Regions from separate parts of the Streptomyces sp. NBC_01288 genome, predicted to be linked through region 1. Evidence: riboswitches for the same ligand, from Rfam matches in the RefSeq annotation. Region 1 holds a riboswitch; each other region holds the start of a gene.
What was found. A riboswitch is a leader RNA that binds a small molecule or an ion and turns the genes downstream of it on or off. The one in region 1 is predicted to bind ZMP and ZTP.
Positions count from the first base shown of each region.

Region 1 (9,758 bases):
GGCTCCGGGACCGCGATCGACACACCGATCGTTACGGTCCCCACGTCGTCTCCTGTCGTCCTGTCGGTGGTCCTGATGGCGGTCTTCATAGTGAGCGGGGGCGGCCACGCGCGCGGCCACCCGGCTATCGACTGTACGGCCACACCTGAGTTGTGGGCAGGCGCAACCGTAGTGATGTGCAGCGCTCTGTCCAGTGGTACGTCAGTCGGTACTACGGTGCGGTCGCACGCCTCAGTGCTTGGCGGGCAGGAAGCCGACCCGGTCGTACGTCTGGGCGAGGGTCTCGGCCGCGACGGCTCGCGCCTTCTCCGCGCCCTTGGCCAGGATCGAGTCGAGCGTCTCCGGGTCGTCCAGATATTGCTCGGTGCGCTCCCTGAAGGGCGTCACGAACTCGACCATGACCTCGGCCAGGTCCGTCTTGAGCGCACCGTAGCCCTTGCCCTCGTACCTCTGCTCCAGTTCCGGGATTCCGGTGCCGGTGAGGGTCGAGTAGATGGTGAGCAGGTTGCTGACGCCCGGCTTGTGCTCCGCGTCGTAGCGGATCACGGTGTCCGTGTCGGTGACCGCGCTCTTGACCTTCTTGGCGGTCGCCTTCGGGTCGTCGAGGAGGTTGATGAGGCCCTTCGGAGTCGACGCCGACTTGCTCATCTTGATCGACGGGTCCTGAAGGTCGTAGATCTTCGCCGTCTCCTTGAGGATGTACGGCTTCGGGATCGTGAAGGTCTCGCCGAAGCGGCCGTTGAAGCGCTCGGCGAGGTCGCGGGTCAGCTCGATGTGCTGGCGCTGGTCCTCGCCGACCGGCACCTCGTGCGCCTGGTACAGCAGGATGTCGGCGACCTGGAGGATCGGGTACGTGAACAGGCCGACGCTGGCACGGTCGGCTCCCTGCTTGGCGGACTTGTCCTTGAACTGGGTCATGCGGGCCGCCTCACCGAAGCCGGTCAGGCAGTTCATGACCCAGGCGAGCTGGGCGTGCTCGGGGACATGGCTCTGGACGAAGAGCGTGCAGCGCTCCGGGTCGAGCCCGGCGGCCAGCAGCTGTGCGGTGGCGAGCCGGGTGTTGGCGCGCAGGTCCGCCGGGTCCTGCGGGACCGTGATCGCGTGCAGGTCGACGACCATGTAGAACGCGTCGTGGGACTCCTGGAGGGCCACCCACTGGCGGACGGCGCCGAGGTAGTTGCCGAGGTGGAACGAGCCTGCGGTGGGCTGGATTCCGGAGAGCACGCGGGGTCGGTCTGAGGCCATGTTCACCATTCTCTCAGGTCTTGGGGGCCGGTCAGAAACAGGCCCGGAGCCGGGTTCGGAACTCGTTCGGAACCCGTTCGGAAGAGATGCGACACGGGTGGGAACCGATCCGGCTCGGGCGGTGTACCAAATGTGTGGAGACGCGGGAGGGGGGCCGCATCGTCGATGAGGCAGCGGTGATCGCACGCGTACGCGCCGGAGAGCCGGAGGCGTACGCGGAGTTGGTGCGGGCCCACACGGGCATCGCACTCAGGGCGGCCGCGGCACTCGGGGCGGGAGCGGACGCGGAGGACGTGGTGCAGCAGGCCTTCGTCAAGGCGTACTGCGCGCTGGGCAGGTTCCGGGACGGCGCGGCGTTCAAGCCGTGGCTGCTGTCGATCGTCGCCAATGAGACGAGGAACACAGTGCGTACGGCGGCGCGTCAGCGCACGCTCGCCGGCCGGGAGGCGGCGTTCGCGGAGGCCGAGCCGCTGATACCGGAATCGGCGGACCCTGCGGTCGCCACGCTGGAGACGGAGCGCCGCGCGGCCCTGCTCACCGCCCTGGAGCAGCTGAGCGAGGAGCACCGCCTGGTCGTGACCTACCGCTATCTCCTGGAGATGGACGAACCGGAGACGGCCCAGGCCCTGGGCTGGCCGCGCGGCACGGTGAAGTCCCGGCTGAACCGCGCGTTGCGGAAACTCGGGCGGTTGCTGCCGGATTTCCGACCTCGGGAAGGGGGTGATGAGTGTGAGTGACGGACGGGAGTCGTACGACGGTGAGGGCGCCGGTGCCGGTGAGGGCTCCGGACGTCGGCGGGCGGGGCGCGATGGGCACGCGGGTGCCTCCCGGTTGCCCGCGGAGCTGCGGGCGTTGGGGCGCTCGCTGGACGCGCGGGGCGGTGGTGGAGGCGAGGGCGAGGCCGCCGGGTCCGAGACGATGGTCGAGCGGGTGCTGGCGCAGATACTGGCCGAGCAGATCCCGGTCCCCGTGCCTGTGCCCGGGCCGACCGGAGTCCGGGCGCGGATGCAGGCGGTCCGGCGCTGGATGCGGCTGCGGCGGCGGGCGCTGGTGGCGGCCCTGTGCGGTGTGCTGACGGTGCTCGTGCTCACGCCTCCGGTGCGGGCGGCGGTCTTCGACTGGTTCGGCTTCGGCGGAGTCGAGGTGCGGTACGACCCGTCGGCGGTGCCCTCGGCCGGGGCCGAGGTGCCGGGGTGCGGGCGGTCGGTGACGCTGGCGCAGGCCGGTCGGCGCGCGGGGTTCGAGCCGGTGGTGCCGGACGCGCTGGGTGTGCCGGACGCGGTGACGGTGACCGGTGAGCCGCGGGGGCGCTTTCTGGTGAGCCTGTGCTGGCGGGAGGGCGGGCACACGGTCCGGGTCGACGAGTATCCGGCGCGGCTGGACATCGGTTTCGCCAAGACGGTGCGCGAGCCGCCGGAGTGGCTGTCGCTGGACGGGACCGTCCCTCCGGAGGGCATACAGGACCCGGCGCTGTGGTTCGCGCGACCGCATCTGCTGAGCTTCTGGCTGGTGGACGCGGACGGGGACCGCTATACGCGGGAGGAGCGGACGGCGAGGCCGACGCTGTTGTGGACCCATGCGGTGAGGGGGGTTCCGGGCGGGGATCTGACGTTCCGTCTGGAGGGCGTGGGATCGAAGCGGCGGGCCTTGGAGATCGCGCGGTCGCTCGACGGGCGGGGGTAGGACGCGTTGAGCGACGGGTGTGGGTGGCGCAAGTCGTGTGAGGGGTGCGAGCAGTTCAAGCAGTGCGGGCGGAGTGGGAACCTCGGCGGGTCGAGCGGTGTACCAGAAGTGACAGGCGGCTCGCGGGCGGGCCGTACGGGGATCGGCTGGTTGGGGGTTCGGATGTCCGGAGGCGGAAGTACGGGCGGGGCAGGCGGGGTCAGGGTCACGGGCAGGCCCGGGAGGCGTTCGGGCGGGGTTCGTGAACTGACTGCACTGAGCGGGGCGTTGGCGATGACGCTGGCCCTGATGGTGTGGGGTGCGTCGGACGCTGCGGCGGGTGGACCCACGAGCGTGCTCGTGACCTCGCCGGCAAGCGGGCAGGCCAAAGCGCTGTACTACTCGGACGAACAGTACGGAAAACTCCAGCAGTTGCTCGGACCGGAGGGTAAGGGCACCCGCGACAAGCCGCCCGAGGCCGATCTGGCCCACGCCCGGCAGATCAACGTCACCTGGCTGGCGCACGACATATCACCCTGGCGGATCGACCGGGTCTTTCCGGTCGAGTCCCGACCGCAGGCGGTCTGGATCCACACGGCGGCCGACGCGTCGGAGAACACGAACCTGAACGGCTATTGGCACCGGGCGGGGCAGCCCGCCCAACTGCGCGCCCTCTTGAAGAAGTTGGGCGTGATGGGCAAGGGCACCGGTGATGGCTACTCCGGCATCTTCCCGGCGCCGTGGCAGTCGACCGAGCCCGCCACCGCCGCGCCTGACACCGACACGGGGACGGGGACGGGGACCACCACGGTGCAGGTCTCCCTGCCGGACAAGGGGCACGGCACCGACTGGTGGTGGGCGATACCGGGTGCGGCGGCCGGAGCGGTACTGGCCCTGGTTCTGCGGCCGTTCGTCGCGCGGCTGCCGTTGGACCGGTGGCGGACGAGACGGCGGGAGCCGGGGCCCAGACAGGAGTTGCGGGACGTGTGAGGGGCGGAGGGGACGAGGAGAGATGGAGAGGGGGGACGGATGGAACGCGGGAGGGGACGGGCGACGGGGCGGGCGAGGTTGCGGGGCCTGTGTCTCGTGGCTGGGCCGGTGTTGACGGTTCTGGCCGGGTCTGCTCAGGCTCAGGCTGTCGGGACGGATCAGATGTGGACCGGAGTCGTGAATCAGGCGCAGACGCGAGCTCAGGACCCGCTGCGGGACATCCCGGATCTGGCGCTGGTCGTGGCCGGTGACTCGGGCCGGACGGAGACATGGCGTTCCGGGGAGTCGTCGTTCGCCCGCCTGTGGACGCTGTTGCGGCCGACGTACGCGGGGACGGAGCGGGTGTCGCAGGAGTGGGAGGCGGGCCGGTATCCGGCGGTGCGGATCACCGTGGTGTGGGGGCTGACCGGGGTCGGGGGGTGGCCTCGGACGAGTCGGGCTCCGGGTGGTGACGTGGCGGTGGAGCGGGAGGACCAGTTGTTCGTGGCCGCGGACGGCACACCGTGGGTGCGGACGGATCCGGCTCCGGAGGTGGCGGACGACGACATCCGCTGGCATCGGGCGCCGCGCGCGGTCTTCGCGCAGATGGAGCGGGCGGGGGTGCTCGGCTCAACCGGTACCGGCAGCACGGCAGTTGGGGGCGGAGCTGGATCGGAAGGGCTTGCCGGACCTGTCTGGTGGGCGGCCGCGGGGGTGGCTGTCGGAGTCGGCGGCACGCTGCTGATACGCCGCGCGGCGGCCCGGCGTGAGACCGGACCGCCGCGCGAGGAACCTCGACAGGAACTCATCGATCTGTGAGAGTCGCCGATCTTTGACAACTCAAGAGAGAGCGTGTGTCAGCTGTCAGCCGAGGTCGATCTCCGGGTACAGCGGGAAGCCGGCGACGAGGTCGGTGGCGCGGTGGGAGATCTCGTCCGCGATCTTCGGGTCGAGGATGTGCTTGGCCTTGGACGGCGCGCCCTTGCTGGTGGTGCCGGGCTCCGTGGTGGTGAGGACGCGGTCGATGAGACCGGCGACCTCGTCCATCTCGGCGGTGCCCAGGCCACGGGTGGTCAGGGCGGGCGTGCCGATGCGGATGCCGGAGGTGTACCAGGCGCCGTTGGGGTCGGCGGGGATGGCGTTGCGGTTGGTGACGATGCCCGAGTCGAGGAGGGCGGCCTCGGCCTGGCGGCCGGTGAGGCCGTAGGAGGAGGCGACGTCGATCAGGTTGAGGTGGTTGTCGGTGCCGCCGGTGACGAGGGTGGCGCCCCGGCGCATCAGACCGTCCGCCAGCGCACGGGAGTTGTCGACGATGCGCTGGGCGTAGTCCTGGAAGGAGGGCTGCCGGGCCTCGGCGAGGGCGACGGCCTTGGCGGCCATGACGTGCGGGAGCGGGCCGCCGAGGACCATCGGGCAGCCGCGGTCGACCTGGTCCTTGAGGGAGTCGTCGCACAGGACCATGCCGCCACGCGGCCCGCGCAGCGACTTGTGGGTGGTGGTGGTGACGATCTGGGCGTGCGGGACCGGGTCGAAGTCGCCGGTCAGCACCTTGCCCGCGACCAGGCCGGCGAAGTGCGCCATGTCGACCATCAGGGTCGCCCCGACCTCGTCGGCGATCTCGCGCATGATGCGGAAGTTCACCAGGCGCGGGTAGGCGGAGTAGCCGCCGACGATGATCAGCGGCTTGAACTCACGGGCGGAGGCGCGCAGGGCCTCGTAGTCGATGAGGCCGGTGACGGGGTCGGTGCCGTAGGAGCGCTGGTCGAACATCTTGCCGGAGATGTTGGGGCGGAAGCCGTGGGTGAGGTGGCCGCCGGCGTCCAGGGACATGCCGAGCATGCGCTGGTTGCCGAAGGCCTGGCGGAGTTCGGCCCAGTCGGCGTCGGAGAGGTCGTTGACCTGGCGGACGCCCGCCTTCGCGAGGGCCGGGACCTCGACGCGGTCGGCGAGGATCGACCAGAAGGCGACGAGGTTGGCGTCGATGCCGGAGTGCGGCTGGACGTAGGCGTGGCGGGCGCCGAAGAGTTCGCGGGCGTGCTCGGCGGCAAGGGACTCGACGGTGTCGACGTTGCGGCAGCCGGCGTAGAAGCGGCGGCCGATGGTGCCCTCGGCGTACTTGTCGCTGAACCAGTTGCCCATGGCCAGGAGGGCGGCCGGGGAGGCGTAGTTCTCGGAGGCGATCAGCTTGAGCATCTCGCGCTGGTCGGCGACTTCCTGGCCGATGGCGTCGGCGACGCGGGGCTCGACGGCACGGATCACGTCGAGGGCGGCGCGGAAGGCGGTGGACTCGTTGGAAAGGGGCGCGGAATTGTCGGGCATGGGGACCTCCGGACGTGGCGTTCGGCGTTCTCGGTACGGCCCAGGCGCACGGCACACATTCCAGCTCGGGCCGCTCCCCGATGGTCGGTCCCATCCCAGCGCGCCAGTCACGGCCCGCCGGTCAGCCTACCGGGCGGGCCGGACGGTGCGGCTCCCGCGTCCACCATGCGGGCGAGGATAGGAAAGGGGCACCCTCACCCCCGGGAGACGCCGTGACCAGTACGGAAGCCAGTAGCGAAGACAGTACGGAAGCCCTCGTCGCCGCCGGCGAGGCGCACACCCCGCACAACTACCACCCGCTGCCGGTGGTCGTCGCCACCGCCGACGGGGCGTGGATGACGGACGTGCGGGGGCGGCGGTATCTGGACCTGCTCGCCGGGTACTCGGCGCTGAACTTCGGGCACGGCAATCCGCGGTTGATCGCGGCGGCGAAGGCGCAGTTGGAGCGGGTGACGCTGACGTCGCGGGCGTTCCACCACGACCGGTTCGCCGCGTTCTGCGAGCAGTTGGCGGAGCTGTGCGGCATGGAGCTGGTGCTGCCGATGAACACGGGCGCGGAAGCGGTCGAGACCGCGGTGAAGACCGCGCGGAAGTGGGGGTACCGGGTCAAGGGCGTGCCCGAAGGAAGAGCGAAGATCGTGGTGGCGGGCAACAACTTCCACGGCCGTACGACGACGATCGTCAGCTTCTCGACCGACCCGGAGGCGCGGGCGGACTTCGGGCCGTACACGCCGGGCTTCGGGGTCGTGCCGTACGGGGATCTCACCGCGATGCGGACGGCGGTCAGTGAGAACACGGTGGCCGTGTTGCTGGAGCCGATCCAGGGGGAGGCGGGGGTGCTGGTGCCGCCGGCCGGATATCTGGCGGGGGTACGGGAGTTGACGCGGGAGCGGAACGTGCTCCTCATCGCCGACGAGATCCAGTCGGGGCTCGGGCGGACGGGGCGGACGTTCGCGTGTGAGCACGAGGGGGTGGTGCCCGACATGTATGTGCTCGGGAAGGCGCTGGGCGGTGGGGTGGTGCCGGTGTCGGCGGTGGTGTCGAGTGCGGAGGTGCTGGGCGTGTTCCGGCCCGGGGAGCACGGGTCGACGTTCGGCGGGAATCCGCTGGCGTGTGCGGTGGCACTGGAGGTGATCGCGATGCTGCGGTCGGGCGAGTACCAGGCGCGGGCCGCGGAGCTGGGGGAGCATCTGCACCGGGAATTGCGGCAGTTGACGGACACCGGGCGGGTGACGGCGGTGCGTGGGCGGGGGCTGTGGGCGGGGGTCGACATCACGCCGGCGGTCGGGACGGGCCGGGAGATCTCGGAGAGGTTGATGGACCGGGGCGTCCTCGTGAAGGACACTCACGGGTCGACGATCCGGATCGCGCCGCCGCTGATGATCAGCCGGGAGGATCTGGACTGGGGGCTGGCCCAACTCCGCGCGGTGCTGGGGGTCTAGGGCCGTTGCCGGTCCGGGGAATCTCCAGAGATCGGTGAGAGGGCCCACACGGGAGGCCCGTGGCGATCTCCCCTCCCCTAGAGTCACTTTGTGCTCTTTGGAATGGTGTGCGCGCTCGGCGCGGCGGTCTGCTTCGGTACGGCGACGGTGTTGCAGGCGGTCGCCGCGCGGGCGGCCACGACCGGTGGGGGCGGGGACGCGGCGCTGTTGCTGCGGGCGCTGCGTCAGTGGCGGTATCTGGCGGGGCTGGGGCTGGACTGTCTGGGGTTCGTGTTCCAGATCGTGGCGCTGCGGTCGCTGCCCATCTACGCGGTCGGGGCGGCGCTGGCGTCGAGCCTCGCGGTGACGGCCGTGGTGGCCGCCCGGCTGCTGGGAGTTCGGCTCAGCGGGGTGGAGTGGGCGGCCGTCGGCGTGGTGTGCGCGGGGCTGGCGATGCTGGGGCTGGCGTCCGGGGCGGAGGGGCACCGGGCCGGGTCCATGGCGTTGAAGTGGGCGATGTTGGGGACGTCGGTGGCGGTGCTGTTGCTCGGGCTGGTCGGGGGGCGACTGCCGGAGCGGGGGCGGGCGTTGACGCTGGGGCTGGGGGCGGGCTTCGGGTTCGGGGTGGTCGAGGTGGCGGTTCGGTTGATCGACTCGTTGAAGCCCTCGACGCTGGTCGGCAATCCGGCGACGTACGCACTGCTGGTCGGTGGGGGTGCGGCGTTCTTGTTGCTGACGACAGCGTTGCAGCGGGGGTCTGTGACGACGGCGACGGCGGGGTTGGTGATCGGGGAGACGCTCGGGCCGGCGGCGGTGGGGGTGGTGTGGCTCGGGGACCGTACGCGGGACGGGTTGGAGTGGCTGGCGGTGTTGGGGTTCCTGGTGGCGGTGGCGGGGGCGTTGGCGTTGGCGCGTTTTGGTGAGGCGCCGGCGGAAGCAGCCGACGAAGCTCCCGTGGAAACGGCGTAGGCCAGGCCGCACGAAAACGGCGGCCTAGGTCACGGCAACACCCTGCACAACGCCTCCACCGCCCCCGCCCACGCATGGTCCGGCGGTGTGCCGTAGCCCACGACCAGGGCGTCCAGCGGATCGACGAGGGCGTGTTCGTGGCGGTAGAAGGACAGGGCGTGGAGGGCGAGGCCCTGCCAGGCGGCGGCTTGGACCACGGACTGTTCGGTGCCGGGCGGGAGGCTGAGGACGGCGTGGAAGCCGGCCGCGATGCCGGTGACGTGGACGTCGGGGGCGCGCTGGGCGAGGGCCTCGACCAGGGTGTCGCGGCGGCGGCGGTAGCGCAGGCGGGCGGCGCGAACGTGGCGGTCGTAGGCGCCGGAGGTGATGAACTCGGCGAGGGTCAGCTGGTCCAGGACGCCGCAGGTGTCGGTGCCGCCCTTGGCCTTCGCGACCTCCTCCATGAGGGAGGGGGGCAGGACCATCCAGGCGAGGCGGAGGCCGGGGGCGAGGGACTTGCTGGCGGTGCCGAGGTAGACGACGTGGTTCGGGTCGAGGCCCTGTAGGGCGCCGATGGGCTGGCGGTCGTAGCGGAACTCGCCGTCGTAGTCGTCCTCCAGGACCAGGCCGCCGGTGCGTCGGGCCCAGTCGACGACGGCGGAGCGGCGGTCGTGGTGGAGGGGGACGCCCATGGGGAACTGGTGGGCAGGGGTCAGGAGGACCCCCGGTTCGTCCGTCAACTGGCCTGGGTTCGCGCCCAGTTCGTCGAAGGGGAGCGGGCGGGTGCGCAGGCCGGCCTCGTCCAGGATCTGCCAGTGGACGGCGAGGCCGTAGGACTCCACCGCGATCGTGTGGGCGCCGCGGGCCCGCAGGACGGCGCCGAGGAGGCGCAGGCCGCCGGAGATGCCCGCGCTGATCAGGATGTGCTCGGGGTCGGCGCGTACGCCGCGGGCGCGGGAGAGGTAGGCGGCGAGGGCGGTGCGGAGTTCGACGCGGCCGCGCGGGTCGCCGTAGCCGAGGGCCTGGTACGGGGCGTTGGTGAGGGCGCGGCGGGCGGCCTTGAGCCACTCGGTGCGGGGGAAGGCGGCGAGGTCGGGGGTGCCGGGGACGAGGTCGTAGGTGGGGCGGCTGCTGAGGCGGCGGGGTGGGGTGGGGTGCGTGGGCGGGACGACAGCACTCCCCCACTGCCTTAAG
Region 1 covers NZ_CP108427.1:4,034,596-4,044,353, forward strand. The annotation lists gene OG194_RS17555 (2'-5' RNA ligase family protein) at 1-44, opposite strand, end outside; gene trpS (tryptophan--tRNA ligase) at 232-1,245, opposite strand; gene OG194_RS17565 (RNA polymerase sigma factor) at 1,422-1,982, shown strand; gene OG194_RS17570 (hypothetical protein) at 1,969-2,928, shown strand; gene OG194_RS17575 (hypothetical protein) at 3,202-3,897, shown strand; gene OG194_RS17580 (hypothetical protein) at 3,937-4,695, shown strand; gene OG194_RS17585 (glycine hydroxymethyltransferase) at 4,741-6,195, opposite strand; ZMP/ZTP riboswitch at 6,227-6,316, opposite strand; gene rocD (ornithine--oxo-acid transaminase) at 6,408-7,637, shown strand; gene OG194_RS17595 (hypothetical protein) at 7,740-8,585, shown strand; gene pdxR (MocR-like pyridoxine biosynthesis transcription factor PdxR) at 8,615-9,758, opposite strand, start outside.

Region 2 (9,758 bases), 3.3 Mb from region 1:
GTAGGAAACCGGAGTTGACCGCGGTGAGCCCTCCGTCGACCGCGAGGGTGGTGCCGGTGATCCAGGAGGCGTCCCGCGAGGCGAGGAACGCGACTGCCGCGGCGATGTCCTCGGGCTCGCCGACCCGGCCGAGCGGATACAGGCCCCTCACCGCGTCCAGTTCGGCGTCCCGGCCCTCCCACGCCGAGGTCCGTACCGTGCCAGGCATCACCAGATTGACCCGCACGCCCCGCCGGCCGGCGTGCCCGGCGAGGGTGCGGGTCAGCGAGGTGAGTCCGGCCTTGGCCGCGCTGTAGGCGTGGTTGCCGAAGTCCTGACTGCCGTTCACGGAACCGATGTTGACGATCGCCCCGCGCCCCGAGGCGACCAGGTACGGGAGGGCGGCGCGGCAGCAGCGGTACGTCCCCGTCAGCGTGATGTCGAGGTCGCTCGCCCACTCGTCGTCGGGCTCGTCCTCGAAGAGCGGGAGGTCGGGCGTGCAGTGCGCGGCGCTGTTGACCAGGACGTCGAGCGCCCCGAAGGACTCGACGGCCCGGGCGACGGCCCGCTCCACCGCCTCCCGGTCCCCCACATCGCAGCCGAACGCCTCGGTCGCCAGGCCGAGTTCACGCAGCGCCGCCGCCGTCCTCTCCGCCTCGGGCAGATCGACATCGGTCACCAGAACCCGCGCCCCCTCCTCAGCGAGCCGCCGGGAGACGGCCGCGCCGATGCCGCGGGCCGCACCGGTGACGAGAACTCCGTACCCCTCGAAGCGCGTTGTGTCGGTCATGGTCCCGAACGTACTGCCGGAGCGATCAACTCGGCAGATAGCGTGCGGACATGCACGCGTTCCTACAGCAACTGCCCGCGCTCATCGGCGTCGTGATCGGCGCCCTCGGCTCGTATGTGGCGATCGTGCGGGGCGATCGGGCGAGGTTCCGCCGTGAGCGGGCGGCCCGTTGGGAGGAGCGGCGGCTGGAGGTGTACGCCGAGTACGCCCGGACGCTGAAGAGGTCCGTGACCCTGGCCTACCGGGTCGCGTCCCATCTCGGCAACGACCCGCACCCCCATCCGCTGAGCCTGACGGAGGCGGAACCGCTGCTGGCCGAGGCGACCGTGGGCCGCGATCCCTCCGGTGAGGCGCTGATCCTGCTGGGAAGTCCGGAGGTGGTGGAGGAGGAGGCCCGGACGTGGGTCAGCGCGGTGATGGAGATGGAGCGGTTCATGCGCACGGAGACCCACGCCCCGGACGCGTGGCGGGAGTTGATGGACCGTCAGTGAGCGGGCCGCGAGGGCTACTACGCGGCCGTACGCGAAGACCTGGCGCTCCCGCCCGGCCACTCGGGCCGCTGGCTGACGACCCAGGAGTGACCTCGTACGTCAGCGGTATCCGGTCACGTCCGCCGCTTTCCCCACGTCCTGCACCTCGACCAGGTACCGCCACGCGTCGGGGCGGCTGCCGTCGAGGTCCGTGAAGCCGTACACGGGGGCGAGTCCGCCGCTGGACAGCGACTGCCCGTTCCAGCGGGCCACTTCGGGGTCGGCGGCGAGGGCGGCGACGGCGCGGCCGACGTAGCGCGGGGTCTCCGAGATGGCGAAGTGGGGGACGCGTTCCAGGGCGTCGCGCCAGTTGTCCTCGCGCACGCCGAACTGGTCGAGCATGATCTCCGAGCGCAGCCAGCCCGGAGTCAACGCGACGGCGGTGGCGCCGCGTCGACCGAGTTCGTGACCGAGGGCGAAGGCCATGCGCAGGACGGACGACTTGGCGAGGTCGTAGAAGAAGGAGACGCGGTAGGTGTCGCGGTTGTACTCGGCGGTCCCGTCGGTCATCTCGACGACCAGGCCGCCGGGTCGGCGCAGCAGCAGGGGCAGCGCGTGGTGGCTGGTGATCGCGTGCGTCTCGACCGCCAGCCGGAGGAGTCGTAGACCCTTGTCGAGGTCGTGTTCCCAGACGGGGGTGTCCCAGGCGAAGAGGTGCTCGCCGCCCCAGATGTCGTTGACGAGGAGGTCGAGGCGGCCCTGTTCGTCGTCGATGCGGTCGACGAGGGCCCGTACGGCCGAGGGCTCCAGGTGGTCGGTGGGTGCGGCGATGCCCTGGCCGCCGGCCGCGGTGACGAGGTCGGCGGTGTCCTCGACGGTCTCGGGCCGGTCGTACTCGGAGCGCTGCGCGCGGGTGCTGCGACCGCTCACGTAGACCGTGGCGCCGGCCGCGCCCAGTTCCACGGCGATCCCGCGTCCCGCTCCGCGCGTCGCTCCCGCGACCAGCGCGACCTTGCCTTCCAGTGGACCCGGCATGTCCGGCCTCCCGTGCTCGTTCGACTCGCTGTCATGTCGATCGTGCAGGAGAAACCGGACACCTTCTGTCGGGATTTGGCGGGTGTCTCTCAGTGCCCCCGCGCGATCCACTCCTCCAGGTGCGCGGACTCCGCCCCAACGGTCGTCGAGTCGCCGTGCCCGGTGAGCACCTTCGTCTCGGCCGGGAGGGTGAGCAGCCGGTCGCGGATGGAGTCGATGATCGTCGGGAAGTGGGAGTACGACCGTCCCGTGGCGCCCGGTCCGCCGTGGAAGAGCGTGTCGCCGGTGAAGACCGTGCCGAGCCCGGGGTCGTACAGGCACACCGCGCCGGGCGCGTGCCCCGGCGTGTGCAGCACCTTCAGGTCGGCGCCCGCGGCCTCGATCACCTGGCCGTCGGCGAGATGGGCGTCGGGGTCGCGGTCGGGGTGGGTCTGCTTCCACAGGGGCAGGTCGTCGGGGTGCAGCCAGATCGTGGCGCCGGTGCGGTCGGCGAGTTCGGGCGCCGCGTCGATGTGGTCGTTGTGGGCGTGGGTGCAGATGATGGCGGTCAGCCTGCGGTCGCCGATCGCGGCGAGGATGGCGTCGGCGTCATGGGCGGCGTCGATGACGACGACCTCGTGGTCGTCGCCCACGATCCACACGTTGTTGTCGACGTCCCAGGTACCGCCGTCGAGGCTGAACTGCCCGGAGGTGACGAGGTGTTCGATGCGAGCGCCCATCACAGCTCCACCACCGAACGCAGCACATCGCCGCCGTGCATCCGCTCGAACGCCTTCTCCACCTCGTCGAGCTGGATCGTCTCCGTGACGAACGCGGCCAGATCCAGGCGCCCTTGCTGATGCAGATCGATGAGCATCGGGAAGTCCCGGGAGGGCAGACAGTCGCCGTACCACGACGACTTGAGCGAACCACCACGCCCGAAGACGTCCAGCAACGGGAGTTCGAGCTTCATCTCCGGGGTCGGGACACCGACGAGGACGACCGTGCCCGCCAAGTCGCGGGCGTAGAAGGCCTGTTTGTACGTCTCCGGGCGGCCGACCGCCTCGATGACGACGTCGGCGCCGAAGCCACCGGTGAGTTCGCGGATGGCCTCGACAGGGTCATTGGCCTTGGAGTTGACGGTGTGCGTGGCCCCCATGGAGCGGGCCTTCTCCAGCTTCCGGTCGTCGATGTCCACGGCGATGATCCGCGCCGCGCCGGCGAGCCGGGAACCGGCGATCGCCGCGTCACCGACACCACCGCAACCGATGACCGCGACCGTGTCACCGCGCCCGACGTTGCCGGTGTTGATGGCCGCGCCGATGCCGGCCATCACGCCACAGCCCAACAGCCCGGCGACCGCGGGAGAGACGGCCGGATCGACCTTGGTGCACTGTCCGGCGGCGACCAGCGTCTTGTCGGCGAAGGCTCCGATGCCCAGGGCCGGAGAGAGTTCCTGGCCGGTCGAGGCGAGGGTCATCTTCTGCTTGGCGTTGTGGGTGTTGAAGCAGTACCAGGGGCGGCCACGCAGACAGGCGCGGCAATTCCCGCACACGGCACGCCAGTTGAGGATCACGAAGTCGCCGGGGGCCACATCGGTGACGCCCTCGCCGACCGACTCGACGATGCCGGAGGCCTCGTGGCCGAGCAGGAAGGGGTAGTCGTCGCTGATGCCGCCCTGTTTGTAGTGCAGGTCGGTGTGACAGACCCCGCAGGCCTGTACCTTCACCACGGCCTCACCGGGTCCGGGGTCGGGTACGACGATCGTCTCGACCCGGACCGGCTCGTTCTTGCCCGGTGCGATCACGCCGCGTACTTCCTGCGCCATGGTCCTGAACCCTTTCGTCGCCGTTGTCCCTGCCTCCGACCCTACGCGTGACTGATCGGTAAGGGCACGCTGACGTCCCGGCCATGCGTCCTGCCCCTCACCGGGATCAATGGCGGCCGACGTAGCCTGAATGTTCCGACCGACTCCCGAGGAGCGCCGTGAGCATCGCAGGGACTCAGAGCGGTCCGCCGGCCTGGCGGTTGCTCCTCGACTACGTACGGCCGCACCGCTGGGCCCTGTTGGCGGGCGCGCTGCTCTCGTTGGTCACCGGGGGCACCGGGTTGCTGTTGCCGCTGGTGGCGCGGGGGCTCATCGACGACCTCTCGCACGACCGGACGATCACCGGGGCGCTGCTCGCGATGTCGGCGCTGGTGGTCGCCAACGCGGCTCTGGGCGCGCTGGGTTCATACGTTCTGCGGCGTACCGCGGAGTCGGTGGTGCTCGGTGCGCGGCGCACCCTGTCGTCGTATCTGCTGCGGTTGCGGATCTCCGCCGTGGACCGCAGCGAGCCCGGCGACCTGATGGCGCGCATCACCTCGGACACGACCCTGCTGCGCGAGGTCACCACGGACTCACTCGTCGGGCTCGGCACCGGAGGGCTCACGCTCGTCGCAACTGTCGTCATGATGGGCCTGGTTGACCCGGTTCTGCTGGGCGTCACCCTCGCCGTGATCGCGGGCGCGGGCACCGTGCTCACCCTGATCCTGCCGCGCATCAACCGGGCCAGCCGGCAGGCACAGGACGCGGTCGGCGTGATGGGCGCCTCGCTGGAGCGGATCCTGGGCGCGCTGCGCACGGTGAAGGCGTCCGGCGCCGAGGAGCGCGAGGAACGCACCCTGCACGCGGCGGCCGAGGAGTCGTGGCGGCAGAGTGTGCGGGCCGCCAAGTGGAGCGCCGCCGCGGGCAATACGGCAGCACTGTCGATGCAGGTCGCCTTCATCACCGTCCTCGCGGTGGGCGGAGCACGCGTGGCGACGGGTGCGATCGACATCGGCACGCTGGTCGCCTTCCTCCTCTACGTCTTCTATCTCATGCAGCCGATCCAGCAGGTCGTCGGCGCGATCACGCAGTACCAGACGGGCACCGCGGCCCTCTCCCGCATCCAGGAGGCGCTGCACCTCCCCGCCGAACCCCCGTCCCCGCCCGCCCAGTTGCCCTCCCCCGGCGCCGAACCCGCGGCCCTCGCCTTCGACGACGTCCGCTTCCGCTACGCCGACGACCTCCCCTACGTCCACCACGGCGTGACCTTCGAGGTACCGGCCCAGGGCATGACGGCGTTCGTCGGCCCGTCCGGCGCGGGCAAGACCACGGTGTTCTCCCTCATCGAGCGTTTCTACGACCCCGAGTCCGGCGCGATCACCCTCGACGGCCGGGACCTCGCCGGGTGGGAACTGTCCCGACTCCGGTCCGCCATCGGCTATGTGGAGCAGGACGCCCCGGTCCTGTCGGGTTCCCTGCGCGACAACCTGGTGCTCGGCAACCCGGACGCGGACGACGACGCCGTCACCCGCGTCCTGAAGACGACCCGCCTCGACGGCCTCATCGCCCGCCTCCCGAAGGGCATCGACACCCTGGTCGGCCACCGGGGCACCCGCCTCTCGGGCGGCGAACGCCAGCGTGTGGCCATCGCCCGCGCCCTGCTGCGCCACCCCCGCCTGCTCCTCCTCGACGAGGCGACCTCGCAGCTCGACGCGGTGAACGAGGCGGCCCTGCGCGACACCGTCGCCGATGTGGCCCGTACGACGACGGTCCTGGTCGTGGCGCACCGGCTGTCCACGGTGACGATGGCCGACCGGATCGTGGTCATGGACGCGGGCCGGGTCCGCGCGGTGGGCACGCACCGGGAACTGGTGACCGCCGACCCGCTCTACGCGGAGCTGGCGGCGACGCAGTTCCTGGCGACGGCGGGCTGACTTCGCAAAACGGCTGAGGGCCGCCCGCTTCCGGACGGCCCTCAGGGCCTGCGTGCTCCGCGGGATCAGTACCGCGGGCTCACGGCTCGATGCTGGGGAGGAGTCCCGTGACCGGCGCGGTCATGTCAGTGACCTGGTGCAACTGCTGGAGGTCGTTCAGGTGGTTCATGCCCTGAAGCTGACTGGCGACCTTCGGGATCTCCGCCTGGTGCTCGGCGGGGATCTCACTCACCGCGAGCGAGTCCAGCAGGGCGACCGGGCTGACCTTGCCGTCCTTGAAGGCGGGCGCGTCGGCGGCGTTCGCCATCGGCGCGACGAGGCCGGTGACCCCGACGGCGAGACCAACGGCGGCGGCAATACGTCGTGTTGAGATCATGCCCTCAGCAACGCGGCCGGTCCCCGCGCGGTCACGGGCACCGGGCACCCCTCACCCGTCAGGCGGAGCGCGCCGCCCGGTTTGCCGACACCGGCGCGACGGAGGATTCTCGTAGGAGAGGCCCGCCGCGGCTCGCTCCTGTTCGGGCCGCGGCCCTCCGAGGAGGTCACCATGGGCACCGCGGCACGCCCCGGCTTCGACACCGAAGCGCTGCGCCGGGGCATCGAAGACCACACGACGGCGACACTGCTGTCGCTCTACGCGGACGACGCCGAGATCCACGTCGTCGACCACCAGACCCAGCCCAGCCACCCCAAGGTCCTGCACGGCCGGGACGAGATCGGCGCGATGCTCGCCGACGTCTACAGCCGCGACATGACCCACAAGCTGGAGGAGTGCGTCGTACAGGGGGACCGGGTCGCCTACAGCGAGTCCTGTCAGTACCCGGACGGGGCCCGGGTCCTCGCCGAGTCGATGCTCCTGCTGGAGGACGGCAAGATCACCCGGCAGACCATGATCCAGGCATGGGACGGCTAGCGCGGCTGGTGCCGAAGGTCCACATCGACACCCGCCTGACCTGGACCTTCTCGGCGACAACAGCACCCGCGCGGTCCGCTGCGACGCGACGCCGAGCACCGGTTTCCGCAGCGGGCCTGCGGGCGTCCGCCGCGCTGCTGGGGTCGATGCTGCGAGCGGCACGGTCCCGCCCGCTCCCCACACCACCGGCTGGTCGGACCCGGCACGTCCGGCGTCGGTGAGCGGGCCCTGACGGCCGTGGACCCGTCGGTTACGCTGTTCGTGGGTCGTGACTGGCGCTGAGGTGGAGCACCACCGTGGAGCGGCCCACGCGGAGTCGATGCCGTGCGCCTGGGCGATTGGTCAACCAGCTCAGGAGTGGATCATGTCTCAGGCACGGCTCATGGACGGCACCGCGCTCGCCCGGCGCATCGTCGAGGACACCGCGAAGAAGGCCGCCGACCTCACGGAGCGCACCGGTACGGCGCCCTGTCTGGCGACGGTTCTGGTCGGCGCGGACCCGGCCTCCGTCACCTACGTCCGGATGAAGCAGAACCGCAGCCGCAAGGCCGGTATCGAGTCCCGGCACGTGGAACTGCCAGCCACCACGACCACCGCCGAACTGGTCGGCACCCTCGACGCCCTCTCCGCCGACCCCACCGTGCACGGCATCCTGCTCCAGCACCCGATGGGTGAACACATCGACGAGCGGGCCGCGTTCGAGGCGATCGCGGCGGAGAAGGACGTGGACGGCGTCACCTTCGCGTCGTTCGCGTCGATGAGCTTCGGCCTGCCGGGCTTCGTGTCCTGCACGCCCGGCGGCATCATGCGGCTGCTCGACGAGTACGGCGTCGACCCGTCCGGCAAGCGGGCCGTCGTCGTCGGCCGCAGCGCGATCCTCGGCAAGCCGGCCGGGATGCTGCTCCTGGCCCGCGACGCGACCGTCACCTACTGCCACTCCCGCACCCGGGACCTGTCGGCGGTGGTCCGCGAGGCGGACATCGTGGTCGCCGCCGTGGGCCGCCCCCGGCTGATCCGCGGCGAGGACATCAAGCCCGGCGCGGTCGTCATCGACGCCGGCTACAACGCGGGCAACATCGGTGACGTCGACTTCGAATCCGCCGCCGAACGCGCCTCGTTGATCACGCCGGTGCCGGGCGGCGTCGGCCCGATGACGATCGCCACGCTCCTGGAACAGACGGTGACCGCCGCGGCCCGGCAGCTCGGGGTGTGATCAGCGCGTCCACGCGCTGTAGTCCATGACGTCCCCGGCCTTGACGCCGTACTCGGGCTGGTCCTTCGTGAAGGTGCTCTCCATTCCGAGAACGGCGCCGGTGGCCGGGTCCATGATCAGCATCAGGCGGGTGGCGGGCTGCTGATAGACGTACGCCTGCCCGTGCCGCCCGAGCCGGTCGGTCACCTCCCCCACCGGCCGCAGCCCGTCCGCCCCCGCGAGCAGTCGCGCCAACGCGGCAGACTCACGCGCCCCGAGCGTCCACTCGTCAAGCAGCTCCCCCACGGCCGACAGGAGTTCGGGGGTGGTCAACGGCGCCTTGCTGTACGCCGTCTCCCGGAGGTACGCCCGCAGTCCGGCCACGTCGTGCGGGGGCCGGGCATCGGGCGGGACATCGCTCCAACTCGGCGGAAACGTCGTCTCCTTGAGGACATGCCCGTCCTCGACGACACGTTCCGTGTGACTGGCGTCCGCGTTCCAGCGCACGATGCGTTCCTCGGGGATGGTGACCGGCGGCTTGTCGTCGGACATGCCGAGACTCCACGACTGCACGTGAGTTCCCCTGCGCAGAACGGGAGTTCCGTCGGCCGCGGTCGCCACGGCGAGGGCGGCGAGCTGCTTCAGCGATACGGGCGTGGAGTGCGCCTGCACGACCAGGGCGCGGGGAGCAGCCACCGCCGGGGTACTGCTCGGCCCACCCAGCACGAGGGTGAGTACGGTCGCGGCAACGGCAGCGGTGGCCGCAAGGCTCCAGAGCAGCCGCCGACGCTGTGAACGCCGTTCGTACAGCAGCCTGTTGAGCCCGCGCTCCGCGTGATGATCGAGCGGCCCGTCGCCATAGAGGGGCCCATCGCTCGTGAACGGGTTGGCGCTACGCAGGAGTTCGAGTTCGTCACCCATGGCATTGATCCTTCAACGGGCTAGTTGCAGCACCCCAAAGGGGCGCGGGGAACTGCGCGACCAGCCACGACGCACCCGCAGCCAACCAACAACACATCGCGGCACTCTCAACGGTCATCGCCCCGCCCCTCCAAGCACCGCGAGCCGATCGATCTCCGCTCTCAACCGCCGCCGTGCCCGATGCAACCGCATCGCCGCAGCCCGCACCCCACACCCCAGAACCACGGCAACCTCCTCCACACCCAGTTCCTCCCACGCCGTAAGCCTCAACACCTCCTGGTCGCCCGACGACAACCGCGCCAACGCCTCGTGCACCCAACCGCCGGGGGCATCCGCATCGGGCCCGGCCACAACCTGCCGCCCGTGCGCGCGATCGTCGTTGCCCAGCCGATCGACAAGCCGACGCCGCCGCCCGTACCCACGCACCGCATTGGCCAGGCAGTTACGGGCCACGCCGTACAGCCAGGGCAACGGGGCCGCCGGCAGATCCGCACGGCGGCGCCAGGCGACGGTGAAGACCTCCGCCACCACTTCCTCGACCTCGCTGCTCCGCCCGTCCAGTCGCCGCGCAACATAGCGGCTGACCGCCCAGTAGTGCTCGCGATAGGCAGCGGCGAAGTCCTCGTCGTTGCTCATGTTCCGTTCGTGTCCGGCACCGGGGCGATCGTCACACCCGATTTCGTGATTCTCCTCGCGTCCGTCGAGTGTGACGTGCGGGCGGCGCGCGGACACAGGCGG
Region 2 covers NZ_CP108427.1:721,124-730,881, forward strand. The annotation lists gene OG194_RS03280 (SDR family NAD(P)-dependent oxidoreductase) at 1-769, opposite strand, end outside; partial or broken gene OG194_RS03285 (hypothetical protein) at 820-1,350, shown strand; gene OG194_RS03290 (SDR family oxidoreductase) at 1,360-2,274, opposite strand; gene OG194_RS03295 (MBL fold metallo-hydrolase) at 2,364-2,993, opposite strand; gene OG194_RS03300 (S-(hydroxymethyl)mycothiol dehydrogenase) at 2,993-4,081, opposite strand; gene OG194_RS03305 (ABC transporter ATP-binding protein) at 4,240-5,994, shown strand; gene OG194_RS03310 (hypothetical protein) at 6,074-6,370, opposite strand; gene OG194_RS03315 (nuclear transport factor 2 family protein) at 6,542-6,907, shown strand; ZMP/ZTP riboswitch at 7,166-7,250, shown strand; gene OG194_RS03320 (bifunctional 5,10-methylenetetrahydrofolate dehydrogenase/5,10-methenyltetrahydrofolate cyclohydrolase) at 7,272-8,120, shown strand; gene OG194_RS03325 (CU044_5270 family protein) at 8,121-9,020, opposite strand; gene OG194_RS03330 (RNA polymerase sigma factor) at 9,135-9,656, opposite strand.
Region 2: it holds a riboswitch for ZMP and ZTP, as region 1 does, so the genes downstream of both, OG194_RS03320 (bifunctional 5,10-methylenetetrahydrofolate dehydrogenase/5,10-methenyltetrahydrofolate cyclohydrolase) here and OG194_RS17585 (glycine hydroxymethyltransferase) in region 1, are expected to answer to the same signal.

Region 3 (9,758 bases), 530 kb from region 1:
GGCCGAGTTCGGGACGGAGACGAAACAGCCCGCCGACGGGAGCCCGACACCTGACGGGACCCGGCCGCTCGACGGGACACCGCCGACACCTTCGACACTGCCGGCACCGCCGTCCGACGGGCACGAGGCGGCCGCGATCCTGGAGGGGGCCAGGACGTCCGTCGACCCCGAACTGCGCGCGGCGATCGACTCGTTGCCCGGCTCGATGCGCCGGATCGCGCTCTACCACTTCGGGTGGGAGCACGCGGACGGCACACCGGCGGCGGGCAACGCCGGCAAGGCGATCCGCCCCGCCCTCGTCCTGGCCGCCGCCACCGCACTCGGCGGCGAGCGGGCCCGGGCGAGCGCACTGCGGGCCGCGGCGGCGGTGGAACTGGTCCACAACTTCACGTTGCTGCACGACGACGTGATGGACCGGGACACCACCCGCCGGCACCGGCCCACCGCGTGGACCGTGTTCGGCGACGCCGACGCGATCCTCGCCGGGGACGCCCTCCAGGCGCTGGCCCTGCGGCTGCTCGCCGTGGACCCGCACCCGGCGTCCTCGGCCGCCGCGGCCCGGCTCGCGGACTGCGTCGTCGAACTGTGCGAGGGCCAGCACGCGGACACGGCCATGGAGAAGCGGGCCCCCGGCGAGGTCACCCTCGACGAGGTGCTCGTCATGGCCGAGGCCAAGACCGGCGCGCTGCTCGGCTGCGCCTGCGCGGTGGGCGCGCTGTACGCGGGGGCGTCCGCCGAGGACGTCGAGGCGCTGGACGCGTTCGGCCGGCAGGCCGGGCTCGCCTTCCAGCTGATCGACGACGTCATCGGGATATGGGGCGACCCCGGCCGCACCGGCAAACCGGCCGGCGCCGACCTCGCGGTCCGCAAGAAGTCCCTGCCCGTGGTCGCCGCCCTCACCTCGGGCACACCGGCGGCCGTGGAACTCGCGGAACTGTACGGAATGCCGTACGAGGAAGGGGAGTTGGAGCGCACCGCGCTCGCCGTCGAGCGGGCGGGGGGCCGGGACTGGGCGCAGGACCAGGCGGCCGACCGGATGGCGCGGGCCGTGCAGGAGCTGGCCCGGGCGATCCCGGACCCGCGGGACGCGGGCGGTCTGCTCGCGCTGGCCGAGTTCGTGACCCGGCGCAGCAGTTGATGACTCCGGAGCCTTCCGGAACCGCGCGGACCTGACCCCGCACGGCCACCGGAGGCCCCGGACCGGCGGGTCCCGCGCATCCCCACGGTGCGCGGGGCCCGCCTTCGTTCACCGAAACCCGGATAGGCTCAACACCCGTACAGAATAAGACTGTTGAGACGTTGGGGTGGGCGGAACATGGGCGTGGCGATACGGGCGGCGGGCGAGGGTGACAGAGAGCTGGTCGTCCGGCTGCTGGACGAGGCCTTCCAGGACGATCCGGTCAGCGGCTGGGTCTTTCCCGACGCCGAGTACCGCCGTACGACCCACCACAGGCTGATGGCCTCCTTCACCGACGCGGTGTTCGCCGACGGCCGGATCGACCTCGCCGAGGACGGCGCGGCGTGCGCGCTGTGGCTGTCGGTGCCGGCCGAGGCGCATCCGGAGAACGGCGAGGACGAGGCCGTACAGCTACGGGAGTTGGTCGATCCCGACAACGAGCGGGTCGAGACGATAGCCCGGCTGATGGCGGAGTCCCATCCGGCCGGCCGGGCCCACGAGTACCTGTGGATGATCGCCGTTGCACCGGGCCGCCAGGGCGACGGCCTCGGCGCCGCGCTCATCCGGCACGTCCTGGACCGCTGCGACCGCGAGGGCCTGCCCGCGTACCTGGAGGCGAGCAGCGAGCGCAGCACCAAGCTGTACGAGCGCCTCGGCTACACCTTCACCGACCACACCCTCGACCTCCCGGACGGCCCGAGCATGTACCCGATGTGGCGCGAGCCGAAGCCGTAGCGAGGGCAGACGCAGGGGCCGTAGCGTGGGCTTATGCCGGAACAGGAACTCACCACCACCCCCATCCTCCACATGACCGAGCGCGCCCTGTGGGACGCGGCCCGCGAGCGCGGGAGCTACGAGTGGTCGACCCGTGGCCGCACCCTCCAGGAGGAGGGCTTCATCCACTGCTCGACCCGTACCCAACTCCCGCGCGTGGCGGCCTTTTTGTACGGTTCCTACGACGGCCCCGACGAGCTGGTGGTCCTGGTCGTGGACCCGGCACGGCTCGACGCACCGCTGAAGTACGAGGCGCCGGAGCCGGGTGGGGAGGAGTTCCCGCATGTGTACGGGGCGATTCCGGTGGGCGCGGTGGTGGATGTGGAGGTGTGGACGGCGTGAGCCGGTTATGGCGCCGGGCCCTGGTCGCATGGGCGGTCGTGGTGGCCGTCGGGGGCGGGCTCACGCTGTGGCTGCAGGACTCCGGCGCGTCGCACCCGCCCGGCGAGACGCGTACGCCGCTGTCGCGGCAGGACGGGGAGAGTGCCTGTCCCATGCCGACGGACTCGCGGCGCGACGACCATCGAGTGCTCGTCGTCTGCGTCAGGGGCGGTTAGGGAGCCCGCCGGTCTCCGCGTCTCGGCCTGTCAGGCAGTACGTGCCGCCCGCCGGGTCCCGCATCACGGTCCAGTGCCTGCCTTGGGAGACGACGGTCGCGCCGAGGTGCTCGTGCAGTACGACGGCCTCGTCGATGTCCGCGCAGGCCAGGTCCAGATGGGCGGACGCGGGGCGTTCCTCGCCGAGGCGTTGGAGCAGGATGCGGATCGGCTGGCCGGGCGGGGGCTTGAGCACATGGAACTCGGGCAGCGCGCCCGACAGTGAGGCCCAGTCGGGCAACAGGGCGCTCCAGAAGGCGACTTCGGCGTCGTAGGAGCCGGGGCCGATGTCGAGGGACACCTGGTCGAGGCGGGTGCCGGCCACGACGGGCGGCCGTACGGACTCGCCGTGCCAGGGGCCGGCGCAGAACAACTCCCCCGCGGGGGACCGGAGTACGGCCCAGCCGTCGTGCTCGGCGACGGTCTCCGCGCCGAGCCGCAGCGCGGACTCCACGAACGCCGGTACGTCCTCGACGGAGAAGTCGAGATGAGCGCCGCCGAGGCCGGAGTCCACGCCCTGGATCTTCACGCAGGCGTCGGTGCGGTCGGACAGCAGGGTGACGAACTCGCCCTCGTCACCCCGGAGTTCGGACAGCCGGGTGTCCGTGACGGCCGTCCAGAAGTCGCGGGCGGCGCCGAGGCGGTCGTGCGGGCGGTCGACGAAGGCGTAGGTCCAGCGGATGCTCGTAGCGCTCATGGCGTGATCGTAGGCGCGGGGCAGGGAGCCGCCCGCGTGTTTTTCGGCCGCCGGTCGGTCCTCGCTCCGTCAGTCCTCACTCCGCTGCATGAACCGCAGCATGTTCCCGGCCGGGTCGCGGAACGCGCAGTCGCGGACGCCGTACGGCTGGTCCGTCGGTTCCTGGACCACCTCGGCGCCGGACTCCTGGACCCTGGCGTAGAGGGCGTCGCAGTCGGCGGTGGTGAAGTTGACCCCGCGCAGGGTGCCCTTGGCGAGTAGTTCGGCCATGGCCTGCTTGTCGGCGGGGGAGGCGTCCGGGTTCGCGGCCGGCGGCTCCAGGACGATCTCCACGTCAGGCTGCAACGGCGACCCCACGGTCACCCACCGCATGCCCTCGAAACCGACGTCGTTACGGATTTCCAGCTCCAGGACGTCGCAGTAGAAGGCGAGCGCCTTGTCGTGGTCGTCGACGGCGATGAAGCACTGGCGGAGTTTCAGGTCCATGGACGACAGGCTAGGGGCGGAGCGGCGGTCCCGCCCGGTTCGGCCGGGTAAAGGTGCGGGCCACGCAGGACGGGATCACCGTGCCCGCCTCGTGGGAACGGGCGCGGTAGGCGCTGGGCGTCTCACCGACCAGCTCGGTGAAACGGGAGCTGAACGAACCGAGCGACGTACAGCCGACGGCCATGCACACCTCGGTCACGCTCAGGTCCCCGCGCCGCAGCAACGCCTTCGCGCGCTCTATCCGCCGGGTCATGAGATAGCTGTACGGCGTCTCCCCGTACGCGGCGCGGAAGCTGCGCTGGAAGTGGCCCGGGGACATCAGCGCGGTGCGGGCGATCGAGGCCATGTCGAGCGGTTCGGCGTACTCGCGGTTCATGCGGTCGCGGGCCTGGCGCAGCCGTACGAGGTCGTCGCGGTTCACGTCGTCCAGGATGGCACGGGGCCGCTTTCACCGGGCCGGGAACAGCGGGTCTCTTGCGGGCTGTGTGCGGACCGCGGGGAGCGGCCGCCCGCGGTGCCGCCCGCTGCCCGGGACCGCCGCGGCGCACAGTCCGGCTCCGCCCTCAGGCGGCCTCCGATCACCATGCCGTGTCTGCCGTCTGCCGTTACAGTGGTGCCCGGCCGCGACTGGCGAGGGTGGACAACCACCGGGAAGCGGCCGTTCCTTCACGTGAGCGTCGACCGCCTGGGCGCCTCCGTCAGTGATCTTCAGCTGAGGAGGCCATGACGTGGAACTGCGTTACGGAATCAACCCGCAGCAGCAGCCCGCCGATGCGACACCGGTGCGGCCCGGCCGGTGGCCGGTTCGGGTGGTGCGGGGAAGCCCGTCGTACATCAACATGTTGGACGCGCTGAACGGCTGGCAGCTGGTGTACGAGGCGAGCCGGGTCCTGAATCGGCCGGCGGCCGCTTCCTTCAAGCATGTCTCACCCGCCGGTGCCGCCGTGGCCGGGGCCGTCGATGACGTGACAGCGGAGCTCCACGGCGTTCAGCAGCACGATGTAGGCCCCCTGACCAGCGCGTATCTGCGCGCACGCGATGCCGATCCGAAGTCCTCCTACGGAGACTTCGCCGCCGTCTCGCACCCGGTCGACGCGGAACTTGCCGCATCGCTGGCCCGCGTGGTCTGCGACGGCGTCATCGCGCCGGGCTATGCGCCGGGCACCGTGGGAACGCTCGCCAAGAAGAAGAACGGCCGCTTCCTCGTCATGGAAGCGGACCCGGCCTTTGTGCCGCCGGAGCGTGAGACGCGCGAGGTCTTCGGCCTGCGCCTGGCCCAGCAACGGGACGAAGTGCCGCTCGCCGCCACGCTGTTGGAGAACGTCGTGTGCGGTGCGCTGCCCACGACGGCCGCGGAGGATCTTCTGCTCGGCCTGGTGGTGCTGCGTCACACCCAGTCCAACTCGGTGTGCTACCTGCGGGACGGGATGACGCTGGGCATCGGCGCGGGACAGCAGTCCCGCGTCGACTGCACGCGGCTTGCCGGCGCGAAGGCCGACACCTGGTGGTTGCGCCGCCATCCGGCGGTTCGCGCCCTCGCCTTCCGGCCGGACATCCGGCGCCAGGACCGGATCAACTGGCAGATCCGCTCCGTCGAGGGTGACCTCACGCCGGACGAGAGCACCCGCCTCTCCCGTGCGCTGTCACAACCGAGGGAAGCGCTGACCGGCAGCTCGCGCGCCGAGTGGACGGCCCGTCTGAAGGGCGTCGCGTTCGTCTCCGACGGGGCTTTGCCGTTCCGCGACAACGTCGACCACGCACAGCGGCACGGTGTCCGCTACATCGCCGAGCCGGGCGGATCGATCCGCTCCGCCGAGGTCGAGGACGCATGCCGCGAGCATCGGATCACCCTCGTACGCACCGGCCTCAGGCTGTTCCACCACTGAGGAACCAGGCCCTGCGACGGCGCTCGCGGGGCGCCGCGTCAGAAAAGCGCCGCCTCCCTCCCGACCGACACCAGAAAGCGCGGCCGCATGCTCTCCCTCCACGACCTGCTGTCCGCAAACTCCTATCCGGGCCGCGGGGTTCTGTGCGCCCGCACCCACTCCGGAGCGGTTCTGGGTGGTTACTTCCTCACCGGCCGCAGCCCTGCCTCGCGCGACCGCGCCCTGCGACTGATCGACGGTGAGCTCGTGGTCGGCCCCCTCACCATGGGGAGACACGATCCGCTGCGCCACTACGCCGCCGCCACGGCCACCGGCGGCTGGCTGGTTCTGGGCAATGGTGAGCAGGTGTCCCAGGCCGCGGAACGACTCCGTGCGGGAGCCGCGCCCACCGAAGCGCTCAGCGGCTTCGCGTACGAACCGGACCCGCCGATCCGGACGTCCCGGATCACCGCGCTGATCAGCCGCGACGGCGGACGCACCACCGTTTTCGGAGCCGCCCGGCCCAGTCGCGCCGCACGTCCGACCAGCAACGTGATGACCCTCGCCGTACAGGATCTGGAACCCGGCGAGGCGGTCCTGCTGACCACCTACGACTCCGATGGCGAACGGGTCTCGGTCGCCGCTCCCTTCACCGAGGCCGCTGTCGGCGCCAGGAACGGTGAGGAACTGCTGGACGAGATCTGGTCCGGGCTCGACGAACGGTTCCGGATCGCCGCCGCCGTCGTCGATCCTGCCCGGGGACCGGGCTCTGCGATCCAGCGTTCCGTTTGAGCTGCGACGCTTGTAGCGCACCATCACGGTTCGAGAGCCCCGCCGGTCATCGCGCACACGGCCTCCGGCGTTGGCGTAGAACGACGAAGGGGCTCCGCCGGTGAACCGGCCGAGCCCCTTCCCCAAACCCGCTGACCTGCGCCCGCCGACCTGCGATGGTGCACCGATCGCCGGTCGGTCGGGTCGGGCCGACTGGGTGTCAGGCCTTCTTGGTCTCCCAGAAGATCTTGTCGATCTGGGCGATGTAGTCGAGCGCCTTCTGGCCCGTCGCCGGGTCGGTGGACGCCTTGGCGGCCGAGAGGGCCTTCAGGGTGTCGTTGACCAGCTGGTGCAGCTCCGGGTACTTCTCGAAGTGCGGGGGCTTGAAGTAGTCGCTCCAGAGCACCGAGACGTGGTGCTTCGCGAGCTCGGCGCGCTGCTCCTTGATGACGATGGCGCGCGCCTGGAAGTGCGGGTCGTCGTTGGCGGCCATCTTGTCCTGCACGGCCTTCACCGACTCCGCCTCGATGCGGGCCTGGGCCGGGTCGTACACACCGCAGGGCAGGTCGCAGTGCGCGCTGACCTTCACCTTGGGGGCAAACAGGCGGGAAAGCATGGAGCGTTCCTTCCTCGTGATCGTCTTCTCAGGTGGGACATTACTCCCTGGAGAAGCTGATTTCGCGAGTGCCCCCATGGGCTTAGGACAAAAGTCCAGGGTCGGACTCAGACTGGTGGAGGATAGGACCGGGGAGGTGCCGGGGATGCCGGAGCTGTCGCAGGAGACCGAGCGCGGGAGGGCCGCACTGCCCTTCGGGACGGCCGAGGTGACCGGGCCGTCCATGGTGCCGACGCTGCTGCACGGGGATCTGCTCGTGGTGCAGTACGGGGCGCGGATCAGGCCCGGCGACATCGTCGTGCTGAGGCATCCGTTCCAGCAGGACCTGCTGGTCGTGAAGCGGGCCGCGGAGCGGCGGGACGGCGGGTGGTGGGTGCTCGGGGACAACGCGTTCGCCGGTGGGGACAGTACCGATTACGGCGCCGTGCCGGAGGATCTGGTGCTGGGCAGGGTGCGTTTCCGGTACCGGCCGCCGAAGTCCGGTCAGCGGTCGCCGCTCGCGCTCGTCCGCTGGGCGCTCTCGGCCGCCAGGCCCGTGTTTCCCGACCGGTCGGCCTCCAGGCGCTTCCGGGCCCGGTAGGCGGCGACGTTGGCGCGGGTCGCGCAACGGTCCGAGCAGTAGCGCCGGGAGCGGTTCGTCGAGGTGTCCAGGTAGGCGTTGCGGCACGGCGCCGCCTCGCACAGGCCCAGGCGGTCGACGCCGTACTCGGTGAGATGGAAGGCCAGGCCCATGGCCGCGATCGCCGCGTAGCCGGCCGTCGCGTTCGACGGGTGGTCCGCGAGGTGCATGTGCCACAGCGGACGGCCGTCGTCGTCACGGAAGTTGTGCCCGGAGATCTGCGGGCTGACCGGGAACTCCAGCAGGAGCGAGTTCAGCAGGTTCACGGAGAGGGTCTCGTCGCCGCCGTCGGCCGCCTCGAAGACCGCCCGCAGCCGCCCCCGGACCGAACGGAAGCGGGTGACGTCGGCGTCGGCGGCGCGGCGGGCCGCCTCCTGGTTGGTGCCGAACAGGTCCCGCACGGCCTCGACCGAGGTCAGGGCGTCCTTGCCCCGCGCCGGTTCCTCGGTGTTGACGAGGCGTACGGCGTAGTCCGAGTAATAGGCCAGTTCCACTTGTAGTCCTTACGGAGGCGCTCTATGGTCGTGGATGCGGTCGGGTAACAGCTGATCGTGCTTCCAGGGTATTACGACAGTGAGTGGACAGGGGGTCCTCATGACGACCGGTGTCGGAACCGACTGGCAGGCCTGGCAGGAGAGCTGGGACCGGCAGCAGGAGTGGTACATGCCCGACCGGGAGGACCGCTTCCGGATCATGCTCGACATGGTCGAGGCCCTCACCGGCCCCGCACCCCGCGTGCTCGACCTCGCCTGCGGCACCGGCAGCATCACGGCCCGGCTGCTCGCCCGCCTCCCGGACGCCACCAGCACCGGGGTCGACCTCGACCCGGCGCTCCTCGCCATCGCCGAGGGCACCTTCGCGGACGACGAGCGGGTCACCTTCGTGACGGCCGACCTCAAGGACCCGGAGTGGACGACGAGGCTGCCGTACGACTCGTACGACGCCGTGCTGACCGCCACGGCCCTCCACTGGCTGCACAGCGAACCCCTCGCGGCCCTCTACGGTCAGGTCGCGGGACTCGTCCGCGACGGCGGTGTCTTCATGAACGCGGACCACATGATCGACGAGTCGACGCCCAGGATCAACGCGGCGGAGCGCGCGCAGCGGCACGCGCAGATGGATCGGGCCAAGGGGAACGGCGTCCTGGACTGGGCCGAGTGGTGGCAGCTCGCCGCCCAGGACCCCGTCCTCGCCGGACCGACGGCCCGCCGCTACGAGATCTACGGCGAGCACGCGGACGGCGACATGCCCTCCCCGGCCTGGCACGCGCGCGTACTGCGCGAGCAGGGGTTCGGGGAGGCCCGGGCGGTGTGGTGCTCGCCTTCCGACACGGTGCTGCTGGCGCTGAAGTAGGCCCAGATTCGCGGCCGTTGTGTCGCGCTGGTGTCGTTGCATCTTTGCGCAAGCGGGCAAGTGTCTGGGATGATCTTCTGTGGCCGGGTGGCTGGTGTGCCGCCCGAGAACGGAAGAGGACGAGTCTGTGTTGCAGCTCAAGAAGGCCGCTGGGGCAGTCGTGATGTGTGCGGTCGTGTCGGTCGCGGGATGGACCGCGGCGCCGGCGGCCTTCGCCGAAGGGAACGGCGGGTGCTACTCGTACTCGGACGTGGACACTTATCCCAACGACAGCACCCTGATCACCTGGAAGTCCTGCATCAGCAAGAAGGCCACGCGAGTGGGGCACCCCTACGCGATCGTCTCCATGGGGAAGAAGCACCCGAAGTGCAAGATCCTCATCACCGCCGTCACCACCGGCGAGAAGATCGTCTCCAAGAAGGTCTACACCTGCCCGACGGGGAAGGTGGTCAACAAGCGCTACAACGGCAAGGACTTCCACGGCAAGGGACAGTTCGAGACCTTCGTGCACATGTACAACGTGACCACGGAGGGCAACCTGTCACCGCGCAGCCCCTGGCTCAACCTGCACTGACGTGAAACGGCTGATGCCGCCCACCCCGGCCGGGGTGGGCGGCATCAGCCGTTCGGGATCGTTCAGAGCACCTTGGACAGGAACCCCTGGGTGCGCTCGTGCTGAGGGTTCGTCAGGACGTCGCGCGGGTGGCCGGATTCGACCACCACGCCGCCGTCCATGAAGACGAGGCTGTCGCCGACCTCGCGGGCGAAGCCCATCTCGTGGGTGACGACGATCATCGTCATGCC
Region 3 covers NZ_CP108427.1:3,508,234-3,517,991, reverse strand. The annotation lists gene OG194_RS15140 (family 2 encapsulin nanocompartment cargo protein polyprenyl transferase) at 1-1,138, shown strand, start outside; gene OG194_RS15135 (GNAT family N-acetyltransferase) at 1,316-1,912, shown strand; gene OG194_RS15130 (DUF952 domain-containing protein) at 1,946-2,293, shown strand; gene OG194_RS15125 (VOC family protein) at 2,495-3,244, opposite strand; gene OG194_RS15120 (VOC family protein) at 3,314-3,730, opposite strand; gene OG194_RS15115 (helix-turn-helix transcriptional regulator) at 3,741-4,151, opposite strand; ZMP/ZTP riboswitch at 4,344-4,428, shown strand; gene OG194_RS15110 (phosphoribosylaminoimidazolecarboxamide formyltransferase) at 4,459-5,616, shown strand; gene OG194_RS15105 (IMP cyclohydrolase) at 5,704-6,387, shown strand; gene sodN (superoxide dismutase, Ni) at 6,587-6,982, opposite strand; gene sodX (nickel-type superoxide dismutase maturation protease) at 7,128-7,562, shown strand; gene OG194_RS15090 (CGNR zinc finger domain-containing protein) at 7,466-8,095, opposite strand; gene OG194_RS15085 (class I SAM-dependent methyltransferase) at 8,196-8,954, shown strand; gene OG194_RS15080 (hypothetical protein) at 9,082-9,528, shown strand; gene OG194_RS15075 (amino acid ABC transporter ATP-binding protein) at 9,591-9,758, opposite strand, start outside.
Region 3: it holds a riboswitch for ZMP and ZTP, as region 1 does, so the genes downstream of both, OG194_RS15110 (phosphoribosylaminoimidazolecarboxamide formyltransferase) here and OG194_RS17585 (glycine hydroxymethyltransferase) in region 1, are expected to answer to the same signal.